2 regions of the Streptomyces cinereoruber genome follow, and region 2 is predicted to be linked to the other one. Evidence: riboswitches for the same ligand, from Rfam matches in the RefSeq annotation. Region 2 holds a riboswitch; the other holds the start of a gene.

Region 1 (4,940 bases), 1.9 Mb from region 2:
CCTCGGAGGCGCCGACGGGGAGTTCGACCATCCGCGCGGGCCGCTCGGCCCCCGGCCCCGCCTCGTGCGGCCCGTCCGGGCAGCCCGGATCGGGGGACGCCGGGTCGCAGCTGAACCGGCAGCCCGCGACCACCGGCACGGCGGGCAGCAGCTCCGCGAGCGCGCGCACGGCGGTGGACTTCGCGGTGCCCTTCTCGCCCCGGACGAGCACGCCGCCCACGGCCGGGCTGACGGCGTTCAGGAGCAGCGCGAGCCGCAGGTCGTCCATGCCGACGACGGCGGTGAACGGGTACCGGGTGCTCATCGGGTGGTCTCTCCTTCGGATCGCTGATGTTCGGACGACGGCGCGCGGCCGCCGGGGAGGAGCCGGCGGCGGCCTCCCGTGCTCACGGCGCCCCCGGCGGCACGAACGGCAGCCCCGCCGGGGCGCCCTCCTCGATCAGCCGCAGCAGCGCGTCCGTGTCCGCGTGCTCCTCGATCAGGTCGCCGAGCCGGTCGAGCTGCTCCTCGCGCAGGGCGCCGAACGACGTGTCCGGCGCCGGGACGAACCGGCGCCCGGCCGCCGCCGCGACCTCCCGCAGGAACGCGCGCCGGAAGCCGTCGCTCTCCAGCGAGCCGTGCCAGTGGGTGCCCCACACGGCACCGACCCGGCACCCGTCCAGGAAGGGCTCCCCGCCCCGTACGTCCGCGACGCCGTGGTGGATCTCGTACCCCTCGACCCGCTCGCCGAGCGCCTCGCCGACCGGCCGGGCCAGGGTCTTCTCGACCCCGAACCGCACCCGTACGGGAAGCAGCCCGAGCCCGTCGACCACACCGGCCTTCGACTCGACCTCGTCCTCGATCCGCTCGCCGAGGGCCTGGAAGCCGCCGCAGATGCCGAGGACCGGGCGGCCCTCGGCCGCGCGCCGGGCCAGGGCGTCCGCCAGGCCGCGCTCCCGCAGCCAGGCGAGCGCCTTCACCGTGCCGCGCGTGCCCGGTACGACGACCAGGTCCGCGTCGACCAGCTCCTCGGGCCGGTCCACGAACCGGACGACCACGCCCGGCTCGGCCGCCAGCGCGTCCACGTCCGTGAAGTTGGACATCAGGGGGACGGCGCAGACGGCGACCCGCAGCACGTCCGCGCCGACCGGCGGCGCCACCACCGACTCCCGGACGGTGCCCCGCAGGGAGACCCGCAGACCGTCCTCCTCGTCGATGCCGAGCCCGTGCGCGTACGGCAGGACGCCGAAGGTCCGGCGCCCGGTCAGGCCGTACAGCATGTCGAGCCCGGGTTCGAGCAGGCTCACGTCGCCCCGGAACTTGTTCACCAGGTACCCGGCGACGAGCGACTGGTCCTCGGGGGACAGCAGCGCCGTCGTGCCGAAGAACTGGGCGAAGACCCCGCCCCGGTCGATGTCCCCGACCACCACCACGGGCAGCTTCGCGGCCCGCGCCACGCCCATGTTCACGATGTCGGTGCGCCGCAGGTTGATCTCGGCCGGGCTGCCGGCGCCCTCGCAGATCACCGCGTCGTACGTGCTCCGCAGCTCCTCCAGGCAGGCCATGACCGGCTCGAAAAGCTCCTTCTGCCGCCCCCCGTGGTAGCCCTTGGCACTCAGCTCGCCCACCGGCTTCCCCATCAGGACGACCTGGCTGGACCGGTCGCCGCCCGGCTTCAGCAGCACCGGGTTCATCAGCGCGGTCGGCTCGACCCGGGCGGCCTGCGCCTGCATGGCCTGGGCCCGCCCGATCTCGGCGCCCTCGCGCGTGACGAAGGAGTTGAGGGACATGTTCTGCCCCTTGAACGGCGCCACCTTCAGACCCTTGCGGACCAGCCACCGGCAGATCCCGGCCGTCACGACGCTCTTGCCCGCGTCGGACGTGGTCCCGGCGACCAGCAGCCCCCCGCCCTTCCCGCCCCTCATGAAGCCCTCCGCTTCCCGCGCCGCACGGCGTCGGCGATCAGACGGCCGCCCACGCAGGCGGCCAGGGTCAGCGCGGTCACCCGGCGCGAGAGCGCCACCGCCCGTTCGATGTCCGCCACCTCGACGGCCCGCCCCTCCCCGTTCAGCACCGGCCGGTGCTCGACGCGTCCGCCGTACGAGAGGGTGCCCCCGAGCCGCACGCCCAACGCGCCCGCGAAGGAGGCCTCGACCGGGCCCGCGTTGGGGCTCGGGTGCTTCGAAGCGTCCGCCCGCCAGGCCCGTACGGCCCCGCGCGGATTCCCGCCGGCGACGGTCGCGAGGACGGCGGTCAGACGGGCGCCCGGCCCGCCGGCCAGGTCGTCGAGGCGGGCCGAGGCCCAGCCGAAGCGCCGGTACCGGGGCGACCGGTGGCCGACCATCGCGTCCAGGGTGTTGACCGCCCGGAAGCCGACGAGCCCCGGCACGCCCGCGACCGCGCCCCAGAACAGGGCGCCGACCACGGCGTCCGAGGTGTTCTCCGCGACCGACTCGACGACCGCGCGGGCCATCGCGGGGCCGTCCAGGGACTGCGGGTCGCGCCCGCACAGGTGCGGAAGGCGCTCCCGGGCCACCTCCAGGTCCCCGGCGGCCAGCGCCCCGCCGATCGCGCGGGCCTCCCGGCCCAGGGTCGTCCCGCCGACGACGGCCCACACGGAGGCGGCGGTCAGCGCGACGGCGGCGGCCGGCCGGTCCCGTACGGCCCGGGCGGCGAGGGCCCCGAGGGCGACGGTGGAGCCGGCGCAGACGGCGGTGTGCAGGGCGCCCCAGCCCCGGTGGTCGTGGTGGAGGCGCCGCTCGACGACGGCGGCGGCCCGGCCGAACGCGGCGACGGGGTGGCCCCTGCGGGGGTCCCCGAGGAGCAGGTCGACGGCGAGGCCCGCGGCCGCTCCGTACGCGAAGACACCGGTGGCTCTGCTGCGGCCGGGCATGGCGCTATGTCCTCACTCAGGGTCCGCGCCCTGGATCGACGTGACCGGCGGCGAGAGTTCCTGACTCCCGGACCCTCGGATCCGGTCACAGTGGCGGGACCGCGCCGGATTCGCACCGGACTTCCTCTGCTGCCGCCGTAATGGCCCCGGCAGTCCACCACGCGCCGAGAACGGGCGTCAACCCAGCCTTGACCTGCGGCGGCGCACTGTGCGGAGCACCACAGGAAGCGCGGCGGAAAAGGGACCGGGCGGCCCGCACCCGAAGGTGCGGACCGCCCGGCCGGTGGAGCGGGGGCCGTCGGACGACGATCAGACGACGATCAGGTAGATGCCGTACGCCACGGCCGCCAGGCACAGCCCGAAGCAGGCGTAGGCGCCGGTGCGGGCCAGGGCGGCGGAGCCTCCCCGGGCCTCGGCCTCCTCCTGCTTGGTGAGGCCGACGATGCCGAGGGTGAAGAGGCCCACCAGGACGACGGTCGCCACGAGGCTGACGCCGAAGACGGAGCCGAGGGCTGCCCAGTCGATCTTCATGTGGTTCTTTCCTTAGACCTTCGCGGCCGGGGCCGGGGGAGCGGTCGGGTCGGTGGGGGCCGGGGCGAGGATGGTCGCCTTGAGGTCCTCGTCGGCGACGGCGGCGACGGAGCCGGGCGGCGGCGGGGTGACGGCGGCGATGGCGGTGGTCACCACGCCCGCGGGCTCGGCGTCGAGGTCGTCGGCCGTGACGTTGTGGTGGTCGACCGGCTTGCGGCGGGAGAGCGCCCAGATGACGGCCGAGCCGGCCACGAGCAGGACCGCGACGGCGGCGATGCCCCAGGGGCCCTGCTTGGTGAGGAACTCGGCGCCGGCGCCGACCAGGCCCGCGGCGGGCAGGGTCAGGCCCCAGGCGACGAACATCCGGGTCGCGGTCGACCAGCGGACGACACCGCCCTTGCGGCCGAGGCCGGCGCCCATCACGGCACCCGAGCAGGACTGGGTGGTGGAGAGGGAGAAGCCGAGGTGCGAGGAGGCCAGGATGACCGTCGCGGCGCTGGTCTGGGCGGCGAAGCCCTGCTGCGGCTGGAGGTCGGTGAGGCCCTTGCCCATGGTGCGGATGATGCGCCAGCCGCCCAGGTAGGTGCCGAGCGCGATGGCGACACCGGCCGAGACGACGACCCACAGGGGCGGGTTCGAGCCGGGGGCGACGACGCCCTGGGTGACCAGGGCGAGGGTGATGATGCCCATCGTCTTCTGGGCGTCGTTGGTGCCGTGGGCGAGGGAGACGAGACCGGCGGAGGCGATCTGGCCGGCCCGGTAGCCCTTGGCCGTGGCCTTCGCCTCGGGGTTGGCCTTGATCTTGTACGTCAGCTTGGCCGCGAACATGGCGGCGAGGCCCGCGACGAGCGGCGCGGCGACGGCCGGGATGAGGACCTTGGTGACGATGGTGGAGCCGTTCACGGCCGACCAGCCGGCCGACATGACCGCGGCGCCGATGAGACCGCCGAAGAGCGCGTGCGAGGAGCTGGACGGGAGTCCGAGCAGCCACGTCAGCAGGTTCCACAGGATGGCGCCGACCAACGCGGCGAAGATCACCTCTGTGCGGATGCCCTCTTCGTTGATGATCCCGCCGGAGATCGTCTTGGCGACCTCCACGGACAGGAACGCGCCGATGAGGTTGAGCACGGCGGACATGGCCACCGCCGTCTTGGGCTTGAGCGCACCGGTCGAGATGGTCGTGGCCATCGCGTTGGCGGTGTCGTGGAAACCGTTCGTGAAATCGAACACGAGAGCTGTCACGACCACAATGGCGAGCAGCAGCGTGATGTGTTCCATTTACCCAGGCAATCGTTTGACGTCAGTGGCTGGTCGAACGTAAGCAACCTGGGTGAACGGAAGATGAACTGGGGCGGGCGGCGTGGTGTCCCTAACCGGTGTCAAGAGATTCCGCTTAGTGCTCCGGAGGGGTCCCCGGGAGGGGCCGTCCACGATGCGGTCGCCCTGCGACCCCGGGTAATCCGGGCCCGCGCAAGGTCTCGGCGGTCCGTCCCGGTTCCGCCCCCGCCGCCCGGTTCCGCTCCCCGGACCGGACCAC
Region 2 (4,940 bases):
CGGGGGGTGCGCCGTGGGGCGGCAGGGGCTCCCGTACGGGCTCCGCCGCGATCCCGGCCGTCGTGAGCGCCGCCCGGACGTCCACCCCGGAGCCCTCCGGCAGTTCCCGGACGCGCCAGGCGCCCGTACCGGCTTCGCGGGCGGCGGTCAGGAAGGCGCGGGCGGCGGCGAGGGCGGCGCGCGGGGCGTCGGCGGCGGCCACGCGCACGGTCCGGTCGCCGAGGCGCAGGAGCGCGGCGCCGGGGGCCACTGCGACCAAGGTCACATCCCCGCCGAGGCCGGTGACGTCGCCGCGGCCGTCGTCCAGGACGAAGAGGAACCGGCCCGAGAGCGCGGCGGCCCAGGGCGCGGCGCAGAGCCGTTCGTCCAGCTCGCGGGCCCACAACTGCACGTCGGCCGCGCCGAGTCCGTCGAGTCCTGCGGCCGGGGAGGCCACGATGTTGCGGACGCGCTCGTGGGTGGGGGAGGGCAGCAGGCCCGCCTCCGCCAGGAGCGCCGCGAGCTCCGCCCCGCAGTCGCCGGCCAGGCCGCGCAGCTCGGCGTTCCCGCGCGAGGTGACGCTGATCCGCCCGTCGCCCAGGGTCTCGGCCGCGTGCGCCAGGACCTCGACCTGACGTGCCGTCAACCTCCCTGCGGGCAGCCTCAGTCGGGCCAGGTGCCCGTCGTCGGCGGAGTGCAGCCGCAGCGCCCCGGGGCAGGCGTCGCCGCGCTCCCGCGCACGGGGTGCGCCGGGGGCGGGCGTCGGGGTCGGGGTGGGCGGCATGGCGGCGAGCATACCCACGGGAAACCGAGGGCCGACGGGGTGTGACCGGCCTGACTCGGAGCGCCGGGCGGGGTGCGCGAGTCGGCCGTCCGGTCTTCCGGCGGGGGTGCGGCGGAGGCCCGCCCGGCCTGCCGGCGGGAACGAGCCGACGGGCCGTCCGGTCCTCCGGCGGGGTGTGCCGACGGGCTGTCCGGTCCTTCGGCGGGGGTGTGCCGACGGGCCGCTCGGCCCTCCGGCCGGGATGCGCCGCCGGCCGGGCCTCCGGCGCGGAAGCACCGTCCCGCCGTCCGCCCCCGGGCCCGGTGTGATCCGTCCGACCCTCCCGCTCCCTCCAGCCCCCACGGCCCACGATCTAGGATGCGAGTCGGCATGGGGTCCCAGGACCCCGGGGAGGAAGCCCGGTGAGATTCCGGCGCGGTCCCGCCACTGTGAGCCGGCCCGGCGCCATCGGGCCGGTGAGTCAGGAACTCCTGCCGTCCACACGACCACCCGGGGCGCGGACAACCCCGAGGAAGGCCTGCCTCGCCATGCTCCTGCTGCTGTCGCACTCCGACACCGACCTGCTCAGCGCCCGCGCGGCCGGCGGCCCGGTCGAGTACCGGTTCGCCAACCCCTCCCGGCTCCCGCTCGCCGATCTCGACGGCCTCCTCGACGGCGCCGACCTCGTCGTCGTCCGCCTCCTCGGCGGCCTCCGCTCCTGGCAGGACGGACTCGACGCGATCCGCGCCGCCGGAAAGCCGGTCGTCGTGCTCAGCGGCGAGCAGGCGCCCGACGCGCAGCTGATGGAGGCGTCCACCGTGCCCGTCGGCGTCGCCACCGAGGCGCACGCCTACCTGGCGCACGGCGGCCCCGCCAACCTGGAGCAGCTGGCCCGCTTCCTCTCCGACACCGTCCTGCTCACCGGCCACGGCTTCGAGGCCCCGGCCGCCGCCCCCACCTGGGGCCCGCTGGAGCGGACCGCCCGGGACGGGGACGGCCCGACGGTCGCCGTGCTCTACTACCGCGCCCACCACATGAGCGGCAACACCGCCTTCGTCGGCGCCCTGTGCGACGCGATCGAGGACGCGGGCGCGCGGGCCCTCCCGCTGTACGTGGCGTCCCTGCGCGCGCCCGAGCCGGAACTGCTCGACACCCTCCGCACCGCCGACGCCATCGTCACCACCGTGCTCGCGGCGGGCGGCACCAAGCCCGCCGAGGCGCAGGCCGGCGGCGACGAGGAGGCCTGGGACGCGGGCGCGCTCGCCGCGCTCGACGTGCCGATCCTCCAGGCCCTCTGCCTGACCGGTTCGCGGTCCGCGTGGGAGGAGAACGACGAGGGCCTGTCCCCGCTGGACGCCGCCAGCCAGGTCGCCGTCCCCGAGTTCGACGGGCGCCTGATCACCGTCCCGTTCTCCTTCAAGGAGATCGACGAGGACGGCCTGCCCGCGTACGTGGCGGACGCCGAGCGCGCGGCCCGCGTCGCCGGGATCGCCGTGCGGCACGCCCGCCTCCGGCACATCCCGAACGCCGAGAAGAAGCTCGCGCTGGTCCTCTCCGCGTACCCCACCAAGCACTCCCGCATCGGCAACGCCGTCGGCCTCGACACCCCCGCCTCCGCCGTCTCGCTCCTGCGCCGGCTGATCGAGGAGGGGTACGACTTCGGGCCCGCCGAGGAGCTGCCCGGTCTGGTGTCGGGCGACGGCGACGAGCTGATCTACGCCCTCATCGAGGCCGGCGGCCACGACCAGGACTGGCTGACCGAGGAGCAGTTGGCGAAGAACCCGGTCCGCATCCCGGCCGCCGACTACAAGCGCTGGTACGCCACCCTCCCCGAGGAGCTGCGGACGCAGGTCGAGGAGCACTGGGGCCCGGCGCCCGGCGAGATGTTCCTCGACCGGTCGCGGAACCCGGAGGGCGACATCGTGCTCGCCGCCCTGCGGCGCGGGAACCTCCTCGTCCTCATCCAGCCGCCGCGCGGCTTCGGCGAGAACCCGATCGCGATCTACCACGACCCCGACCTGCCGCCGTCCCACCACTACCTGGCCGCCTACCGCTGGATCGCGGCCCGCGCCGAGGACGGCGGCTTCGGCGCCGACGCCATGGTGCACCTGGGCAAGCACGGCAACCTGGAGTGGCTGCCCGGCAAGAACGCCGGCCTGTCCGCCGCCTGCGGCCCGGACGCGGCCCTCGGCGACATCCCGCTGGTCTACCCGTTCCTGGTCAACGACCCGGGCGAGGGCACCCAGGCCAAGCGGCGCGTGCACGCCACCCTGGTCGACCACCTGGTGCCGCCGATGGCCCGCGCCGACTCGTACGGCGACATCGCGCGCCTGGAGCAGCTGCTCGACGAGTACGCGCAGATCTCCTCCATGGACCCGGCGAAGCTGCCCGCGATCCGCGCCCAGATCTGGACCCTGATCCAGGCCGCCAAGCTCGACCACGACCTGGGGCTCGAAGAGCGCCCGGAGGACGACGGGTTCGACGACTTCCTGCTGCACGTCGACGGCTGGCTGTGCGAGGTCAAGGACGCCCAGATCCGCGACGGCCTGCACGTCCTCGGCGGCGCCCCGACCGGCGAGGCCCGGGTCAACCTGGTCCTCTCCATCCTGCGCGCCCGCCAGATCTGGGGCGGCACGCAGGCGCTGCCGGGTCTGCGCGAGGCCCTGGGCCTGGACGAGTCGGCCGCGACCCGCACCACCGCCGACGAGGCGGAGGCGAAGGCGCGCGAGCTGGTCGAGGCGATGGAGGCGGCGGACTGGGCGGTCGAGGCGGTCGAGTCGGTCGCGGCCGACCACGGCCCCGACGTCCGGGCCGTGCTGCGGTTCGCCGCCGAGCAGGTCGTGCCGCGCCTGGCCGCCACCACCGACGAGCTGGCGCACGCCGTCCACGCGCTCGACGGCGGCTTCGTCCCGGCCGGCCCGTCCGGCTCCCCGCTCCGGGGCCTGGTCAACGTCCTGCCGACCGGCCGCAACTTCTACTCCGTCGACCCGAAGGCCGTCCCCTCCCGGCTCGCCTGGGAGACCGGCCAGGCGCTCGCGGACTCGCTCCTGGAGCGCTACCGCACCGACAACGGCGACTGGCCGACCTCCGTGGGCCTCTCCCTGTGGGGCACGAGCGCGATGCGCACCGCCGGCGACGACGTCGCCGAAGCCCTCGCCCTGCTCGGCGTCCGCCCGCTGTGGGACGAGGCCTCGCGCCGCGTCAACGGCCTGGAGCCGATCCCGCTCGCCGAGCTGGGCCGCCCGCGCATCGACGTCACCCTGCGCATCTCGGGCTTCTTCCGCGACGCGTTCCCGCACGTCATCGGCCTCCTGGACGACGCCGTACGGCTCGTGGCCGGCCTGGAGGACGAGTCCGCCGAGGACAACTACGTACGGGCGCACGCGCAGGCCGACCTCGCCGAGCACGGCGACGAGCGGCGCGCCACCACCCGCATCTTCGGCTCCCGGCCGGGGACGTACGGCGCGGGCATCCTCCAGCTGATCGACTCCCGCGACTGGCGCACGGACGCCGACCTCGCCGAGGTGTACACGGTGTGGGGCGGTTACGCGTACGGGCGCGGGCTCGAAGGACGCCCGGCGCGGGCCGAGATGGAGACCGCGTACAAGCGGATCGCGGTCGCCGCGAAGAACACGGACACGCGCGAGCACGACATCGCGGACTCGGACGACTACTTCCAGTACCACGGCGGCATGGTGGCGACCGTCCGCGCGCTCAAGGGCACGGCCCCCGAGGCGTACATCGGCGACTCGACCCGTCCCGAGACCGTCCGCACCCGCACCCTGGTCGAGGAGACCTCCCGCGTCTTCCGGGCCCGCGTGGTCAACCCGCGCTGGATCGAGGCGATGCGCCGCCACGGCTACAAGGGCGCGTTCGAGCTGGCGGCGACCGTCGACTACCTCTTCGGGTACGACGCCACGACGGGCGTGGTCGCGGACTGGATGTACGACAAGCTGACGCAGGAGTACGTCCTCGACCCGGAGAACCAGGCCTTCCTGAAGGAGGCCAACCCCTGGGCCCTGCACGGCATCGCGGAGCGCCTCCTCGAAGCCGAGTCCCGCGGCATGTGGGAGAAGCCGGACCCGGAGACGCTGGCCGCGCTGCGGCAGGTGTTCCTGGAGACCGAGGGCGACCTCGAAGAGGGCGCGGACGGCTCGGACGACTGACGTAAACCCCTTTCACGCCGTCCCGTACGGCG

What was found. Region 2 has a riboswitch for cobalamin ahead of cobN (cobaltochelatase subunit CobN). Riboswitches for the same ligand answer to the same signal wherever they lie in the genome.
Region 1: linked by a shared signal. The riboswitch ahead of CP977_RS08350 (cobalamin biosynthesis protein) and the one ahead of cobN (cobaltochelatase subunit CobN) in region 2 are both predicted to bind cobalamin.

Annotation. Positions count from the first base shown of each region.
Region 1 covers NZ_CP023693.1:1,888,135-1,893,074, reverse strand. The annotation lists gene CP977_RS08360 (putative cobaltochelatase) at 1-304, opposite strand, end outside; gene CP977_RS08355 (cobyric acid synthase) at 387-1,904, opposite strand; gene CP977_RS08350 (cobalamin biosynthesis protein) at 1,901-2,872, opposite strand; cobalamin riboswitch at 2,908-3,046, opposite strand; gene CP977_RS08345 (hypothetical protein) at 3,182-3,403, opposite strand; gene CP977_RS08340 (inorganic phosphate transporter) at 3,416-4,681, opposite strand.
Region 2 covers NZ_CP023693.1:3,782,179-3,787,118, reverse strand. The annotation lists gene CP977_RS16885 (cobalamin biosynthesis protein CobG) at 1-775, opposite strand, end outside; cobalamin riboswitch at 1,114-1,252, shown strand; gene cobN (cobaltochelatase subunit CobN) at 1,291-4,908, shown strand.